Regions from separate parts of the Floccifex sp. genome, predicted to be linked through region 1. Evidence: a T-box and tRNA genes for the amino acid it is inferred to sense, from the RefSeq annotation. Region 1 holds a T-box; the other holds one or more tRNA genes.
The links. A T-box is a leader RNA that pairs with one kind of tRNA and senses whether it is charged. The one in region 1 lies ahead of ACI313_RS06360 (valine--tRNA ligase), so its partner is inferred to be a tRNA-Val.
Positions count from the first base shown of each region.

Region 2: it has a tRNA-Val gene. The T-box ahead of ACI313_RS06360 (valine--tRNA ligase) is inferred to sense a tRNA for this amino acid. The anticodon was not compared.

Region 1 covers NZ_JBJEEX010000108.1:20,793-24,194, forward strand. The annotation lists gene ACI313_RS06360 (valine--tRNA ligase) at 1-1,405, opposite strand, end outside; T-box leader at 1,444-1,636, opposite strand; gene ACI313_RS06365 (NUDIX hydrolase) at 1,652-2,212, opposite strand; gene ACI313_RS06370 (DUF3267 domain-containing protein) at 2,214-2,774, opposite strand; gene ptsP (phosphoenolpyruvate--protein phosphotransferase) at 2,820-3,402, opposite strand, start outside.
Region 2 covers NZ_JBJEEX010000118.1:586-3,987, reverse strand. The annotation lists gene ACI313_RS07475 (rod shape-determining protein) at 1-165, opposite strand, end outside; gene ACI313_RS07470 (hypothetical protein) at 218-634, shown strand; tRNA gene ACI313_RS07465 (tRNA-Val) at 675-750, shown strand; tRNA gene ACI313_RS07460 (tRNA-Tyr) at 773-856, shown strand; tRNA gene ACI313_RS07455 (tRNA-Gln) at 862-937, shown strand; tRNA gene ACI313_RS07450 (tRNA-Gly) at 942-1,015, shown strand; tRNA gene ACI313_RS07445 (tRNA-Thr) at 1,022-1,097, shown strand; tRNA gene ACI313_RS07440 (tRNA-Lys) at 1,104-1,179, shown strand; tRNA gene ACI313_RS07435 (tRNA-Gly) at 1,189-1,262, shown strand; tRNA gene ACI313_RS07430 (tRNA-Val) at 1,273-1,348, shown strand; tRNA gene ACI313_RS07425 (tRNA-Thr) at 1,355-1,430, shown strand; tRNA gene ACI313_RS07420 (tRNA-Lys) at 1,437-1,512, shown strand; tRNA gene ACI313_RS07415 (tRNA-Gly) at 1,531-1,604, shown strand; tRNA gene ACI313_RS07410 (tRNA-Tyr) at 1,606-1,689, shown strand; gene ACI313_RS07405 (pyruvate kinase) at 1,709-2,599, opposite strand; gene ACI313_RS07400 (hypothetical protein) at 2,624-2,833, opposite strand; gene asnA (aspartate--ammonia ligase) at 2,927-3,402, shown strand, end outside.

The sequences.
Region 1 (3,402 bases):
GTTCTAAATCTTGAGTATCATCAGGCCATCCTAATGTTGAGAAAGGCCATAATCCAGATGAGAACCATGTATCAAGAACATCTTCATCTTGTGTCCAGTTTTCTGGATCTTTTGGATCTTCCATTCCTACATATAATTCTCCCGTTTCATTGTTTGTCCAAGCTGGAATTCGATGTCCCCACCACAATTGACGAGAAATACACCAGTCTTCAATGTTTTCTAGCCATTGTGTAAATGTCTTTTCAAAACGATTTGGGATAAAATTAATTTTTTGATCTTCAATTTGTTGATTTGCCAATACTTCTTCAGCTAAAGGTTTCATACGAACAAACCATTGTTTTGATAAGTAAGGTTCAACAATAACACCCGATCTTTGTGAGTGTCCTACTTGGTGCATGTGTTCTTCAATATGATCCACTACACCTGCTTCTTTAAAATCATTTACTAATGCATCACGGCATTCAAAACGATCCATACCTGCGTATTTACCACACATTTCATTCATTGTTCCATCTGGGTTCATACATACTGGCATTTTTAAGTTGTATTTTTTTGCTAAGGCAAAGTCATTAGGGTCATGAGCTGGTGTACATTTCATGACAGCTGTACCAAAGCTCATATCGATATAGTCATCTGCCATAATAGGTAGTTCTTCCCCATTAGCAGGGTTAATCGCATGCATTCCCACAATGTCTTTATATCGTTCATCATCAGGGTGAACAAAAATAGCTTGGTCCGCAAACATTGTTTCAGGACGTGTTGTTGCGATAACTAATTCTTGTCCATTTTCAACAATTTTATATTTGAAATAGTACATGTGACCCATAATTTCTTTGTGTTCTACTTCAATATTTGATAATGCGGTTTTTAATTGAGGGTCCCAGTTAATAATTCTTTCCCCTTGATAAATTAATCCATCATTATATAAATCAACAAATACTTTACGAACCGCTTTTGATAATCCTTCATCTAAAGTAAATCGTTCACGAGAATAATCAAGCGATAAACCTAATTTAGCCCATTGACTACGAATTGTTGCAGCATATTCTTCTTTCCAATCCCAGGCACGATCTAAGAACTTTTCACGCCCAATATCATATCGAGAAATACCTTCTTCTTGAAGACGGGCATCAACTTTTGCTTGTGTTGCGATACCGGCATGGTCCATACCAGCTACCCAACAAACATCATATCCTTGTAATCGTTTGTAACGGCATAAAATATCTTGTAAAGCTGTGTCCCAAGCATGTCCTAAATGTAATTTTCCTGTAACATTTGGAGGAGGAATTACGATACAATAAGGTTTTTTTGTTAAATCACCTGCTGTAAAATATCCTTTTTCAATCCATGTTTTGTATATACCATCTTCAACTTTTAAATGATCATACTTTGCATCCATCGTCATACTCTTCCATCCTTTCTAAAAAATAAAAAAGCACATCACAAAAGGACGTGCTTGACGTGGTACCACCTAATTTTATACTTCATTCACATAACGCTGTGTGTGCGTATTTTCTTACTTAAGTTCAGAAAATATGCTCCTAGACTACCTTCATCTTTCCTTAATACTTCTTTTCACCAACCAGAAGCTCTCTACAATCTCAAAAAGATTACTCCTTCTATTCATTGCATGTATTAATAGTTTATCAAACTACAAATAATTTTCAAGCGAAATTTGCTTTAATGTATTTTCAATTAATTCTAATTCATCCATAAAAATACAATTATTAAATAAATTATGCTTTACTCCATTCACGCAATCATCAAAAGACATCCACACAACTTTTTCAATTTCTTCTTTTTGAACTGTAAATTGATCTTGATCTAAATAATAACAATACACATTGGAAATCTGTACATCATGAAATACATTCCCATGAAATTCACCTTTAAATTCTCTATTTTGTTTGCCACAATAAATCAATTTCTTTTCATCTATTTCAATACCAAGTTCTTCTTTTGCCTCACGAATAGCACTTTCAACATAAGAACAACCTGCTGGAATATGACCAGCTGTGGAAATGTCAAAACAAGAAGGAAATGAATCTTTTTCTTTACTGCGTAACTGCAACAAAATTTCAAGTTTTTCTTTTTTACGGATGATCCATACATGACTGGTACGATGGCGAATCCCTTTTTCATGAGCAATTGTACGTTCTACAATTTGACCTGTAGGATTTCCTAGTTCATCAACAACATCTAAATATTCCATATCATTCATACCAATACGTATATTGTTTATCCATAAAGATTTTAGCTTTTTTAGGAAGCTTTAAAGCATGATAAACATTTAAGTAATCATCGATTCCTAAGACAAGTGAAAATAAACCGAAAGTCCCCAAAATCACATGAGAAGGATTACTCATAAAAATTAAATATGGAATAAGTCCTAATAAAATATTCGGGAATAAATTCATAAAAATGTACCGATTACGATTCATTTCTTCATTTCCTCTAACAAAAATCAATCCCATACCAAGATACATATTCACTTTTCCATAAAATACAAGCGAATGACAGAATTCATGTACAATCAAAAAAACTAAAGATAAGATTGTTCCAATATTAATAAATTCAGCTAATGCTTTAATTCTTAAACACATAAGCGCATATAAAAAAACCAACAAGACCAAAGCAATCGCATCAACTTTAAATCCTTGTTTATTGAAATCATCTTCTTGTGTTAATTTTTTACTTTTTGGATGTTTTTTGAGAGTACCTGTAGGAAGTTCATTAAAATCCCCATTAAATTTTCTTTTAACACTTAATTCCATAACAAACCACCTTTCAAAAAAAAGGACTCATGCGAGTCCTTCAGATTATTCACCCATGTAAGCAGTTACTGTTTGTAATACTTCATCTGCAGTGTCTTTTGTGACACATTCTGCAGCTAATTTTTGTGCATTTTCAAAAGTAATTGATTTAACTTGTTTACGAGCATTTAAGATTTGTGTAGCACTCATAGAGAATTCATCTAATCCTAATCCTAATAAAATTGGAACAGCTTTTGGTTCTCCAGCCATAGCTCCACACATTCCAACCCATTTACCATGTTTATGAGCTCCGTCAATTGTCATCTTAACAAGACGAAGGATACTTGGGTTAAATGGTTGATATAAGTAAGATACTTTTTGTGACATACGGTCAGCAGCCATTGAATATTGGATTAAGTCGTTTGTACCAATTGAGAAGAAATCTGCATATTTAGCAAATTGATCAGCTAATACAGCAGCAGCTGGAATTTCAACCATCATACCAACTTGGATATCATCGCTAACAGCAACACCTTCAGCAATTAATTCAGCCTTAACATCTTCAAAAATAGCTTTAGCATCTTTGAATTCTTGAACAGTGGCAATCATTGGGAACATGATGCATAATTTACCATAAACAGAAGCACGA
Region 2 (3,402 bases), on a different contig from region 1:
TATATCATCTTCAACACCCTTCATTTCTTTTGCTTCACAGCCAACTGCCAGCACACGATGTTTTTTGTCTAGGGCAACCATACAATCTTCATCAAATATTATTCCCTTTTCGTCTGAAATCAAACGAATATGATTAGCACCTAAATCGAAGCCAAAACGAATCATAAATCAAACCTCCCAATGTGATATAATAAATATGCACATTCTTATTAATTAAATGAGTAACTTATATATACAAATTATACTTGATTCTTTAGAAAAAGAAAAAACTTTAATACAACATGATCTAATAATTGAATGGAATTCCTATTTTAATGAAATAAATGTTCCCATTAAAGTAATTACCAACGATAATCCAAATGTTTTATATAAAATTAAAAGACAATATAAAACAAACATAGAATATGAATCTAAAGATCTAAATTTCTTTTTAGAACATAAATATTTAAAAGAAAAAGTGATTTATGGGAAAAAATATTTAATTATTTATCCAGAAATTCATGTAATCGAAGAAAATAAAATCACATATACATCGAAAAGAATTAACAAAAATGTCATGAAAACGGTATTTTTTGTATGTTTGGACATGAAATTTAAAAAATTTAAAAAAAATTTAGAAAAGTTGTTGACATAAGTTTTATTTTTTAGTATTCTTTAATAGCGCTAAGCGAGATGGAGGTTTAGCTCAGTTGGGAGAGCATCTGCCTTACAAGCAGAGGGTCAGCGGTTCGAGCCCGTTAACCTCCACCATTAATTAGTTGTATGTGTATCTGGAGAGGTAGCGAAGTGGCTAAACGCGGCTGACTGTAACTCAGTTCCTTTTGGTTCGGCAGTTCGAATCTGCCTCTCTCCACCACACACTGGGGTATAGCCAAGCGGTAAGGCAACAGACTTTGACTCTGTCATCTCGTTGGTTCGAATCCAGCTACCCCAGCCATTATGCAGGTGTAGTTCAATGGTAGAACTTCAGCCTTCCAAGCTGACTACGTGAGTTCGATTCTCATCACCTGCTCCATTATTTGCCGACTTAGCTCAATTGGTAGAGCAACTGACTTGTAATCAGTAGGTTGTGGGTTCAATTCCTATAGTCGGCACCATTATTTGACCCGTTAGCTCAGATGGTAGAGCAACTGACTTTTAATCAGTAGGTCGGGCGTTCGAATCGCCCACGGGTCACCACTTAAATATGCAGGTGTAGTTCAATGGTAGAACTTCAGCCTTCCAAGCTGACTACGTGAGTTCGATTCTCATCACCTGCTCCATATTTTTTCTGGAGGTTTAGCTCAGTTGGGAGAGCATCTGCCTTACAAGCAGAGGGTCAGCGGTTCGAGCCCGTTAACCTCCACCATTTTTTGCCGACTTAGCTCAATTGGTAGAGCAACTGACTTGTAATCAGTAGGTTGTGGGTTCAATTCCTATAGTCGGCACCATTATTTGACCCGTTAGCTCAGATGGTAGAGCAACTGACTTTTAATCAGTAGGTCGGGCGTTCGAATCGCCCACGGGTCACCATTTTTTTTACCCAAAATTGCAGGTGTAGTTCAATGGTAGAACTTCAGCCTTCCAAGCTGACTACGTGAGTTCGATTCTCATCACCTGCTCCATGGGGAGGTAGCGAAGTGGCTAAACGCGGCTGACTGTAACTCAGTTCCTTTTGGTTCGGCAGTTCGAATCTGCCCCTCCCCACCACTAAAAAGATAAAGGGAAATCAAATTGATTTCCCTTTTTTTCTATCTTTCACTGCACTATTCGCAACACCTACAAATACTTCCATAGCTTCAACTGGATAAGACCCCATTGCTGTTTCCGCTGTTAACATTATACTTTTGGCTCCATTATATACGGCATGATAAATATCAGATACTTCAGCACGTGTTGGTGTCGGATTTTTAATCATAGAATGAAGCATTTCCGTTACTACCATATAGTCTCTATTTTTAGCTTTACAATGATCTTCAATATATTTTTGAGCAGAAGGAAGATTAATGATTCCCACTGAATTTGCCAAATCTCCACGAGCAATCACTATTTGATCACATTGATCAATTAAATCATCAAGTTGTAATAGCCCTTGTATATTTTCAATTTTGGCATAGATTTTAATATTTTTATCTTCTATTTCTTTTTTCACATTCATTAAATCTTGTACATTACGAACAAAAGGCTGCATCAATCCTGTTACCCCAAATTCCAGAGCATCTTTAATGTTTTCTTTATCTTGTTTCGTCAGAGTATCTCTTTCAATCGTAATATTAGGTAGGGCAATACTTTTATGTGATTTTAATAAACCAGGTTGTATTACTTTTAGATAATTAGGAATTGCCAAGTCATCAATTGAAACGATATCATTTACATTTAATTGTTTTTCAATTTCACCAATTCGAAGCTCTGGTCCTTGCATATCAATTAATAAATCCGCTTCTATATTATTTTCTTTGGCTGCCAAAGAAAACTCATGAATCCAATCACTTGCTTGTTTTAAACTCGTATGAGATAAATTTAATCTCATACCCGTCATACCCTTTTTAAATAACTTGCTAATCACTTCTTTTTCACAACAAGAAGGTCCCAATGTCCCATAAATTTCTAATTCTTTCATACTCACTCCTAAAAAAAGAAGTCATTAACCTTGAATGACTTCTACTTTAACTTTATGATCTGCTTCTACATCATATGTAATCTTCGCAAAATCATTTATATTTTCAGTAATTACATCTCGAACTGCTTCAAAAACTTCATCTTCTTGTTTTTCATCACTACAATCATATTCGATTGAAGTCACAACATGTTTCTTAACCGAAATATTCTCAAGATCTTTTACAATACTTTTCATTTCCTTACCTCACTCTTGAATTTTAACACATTATTGTCTTTTTGACAATTATCTACATTATGATAAAATGGATACAAAAAAAAGGAGAAAGATATGAATCTAGTAATACCTGAAAACTATAATCCTGTTTTATCGATTCGTGAAACGCAAGAAGCGATAAAATTTATTCGTGATACATTTCAATATGAATTTGGAAAGGAAATGAACTTAACTCGTATTTCAGCTCCTCTTTTCTTAGAAAAGAACTCTGGATTAAACGATGACTTAAACGGTGTTGAACAACCTGTTTCTTTCACAATGAAAGAATTAGGTGATGAACGAATTGAAGTTGTTCATTCCCTTGCGAAATGGAAACGATGGGCTTTAGGGCACTATAACTTTTCAATGCATGAAGGTTTATATACAAACATGAATGCGATTCGTAAAGATGAAGACTTAGATAATCTTCATTCGGTATACGTTGATCAATGGGATTGGGAAAAGATTATTTCAAAAGAAGAAAGAACTGAGAATGTTTTAAAACAACATGTGGAACAAATATTTAAAATTATTAAGCACATGGAACATGA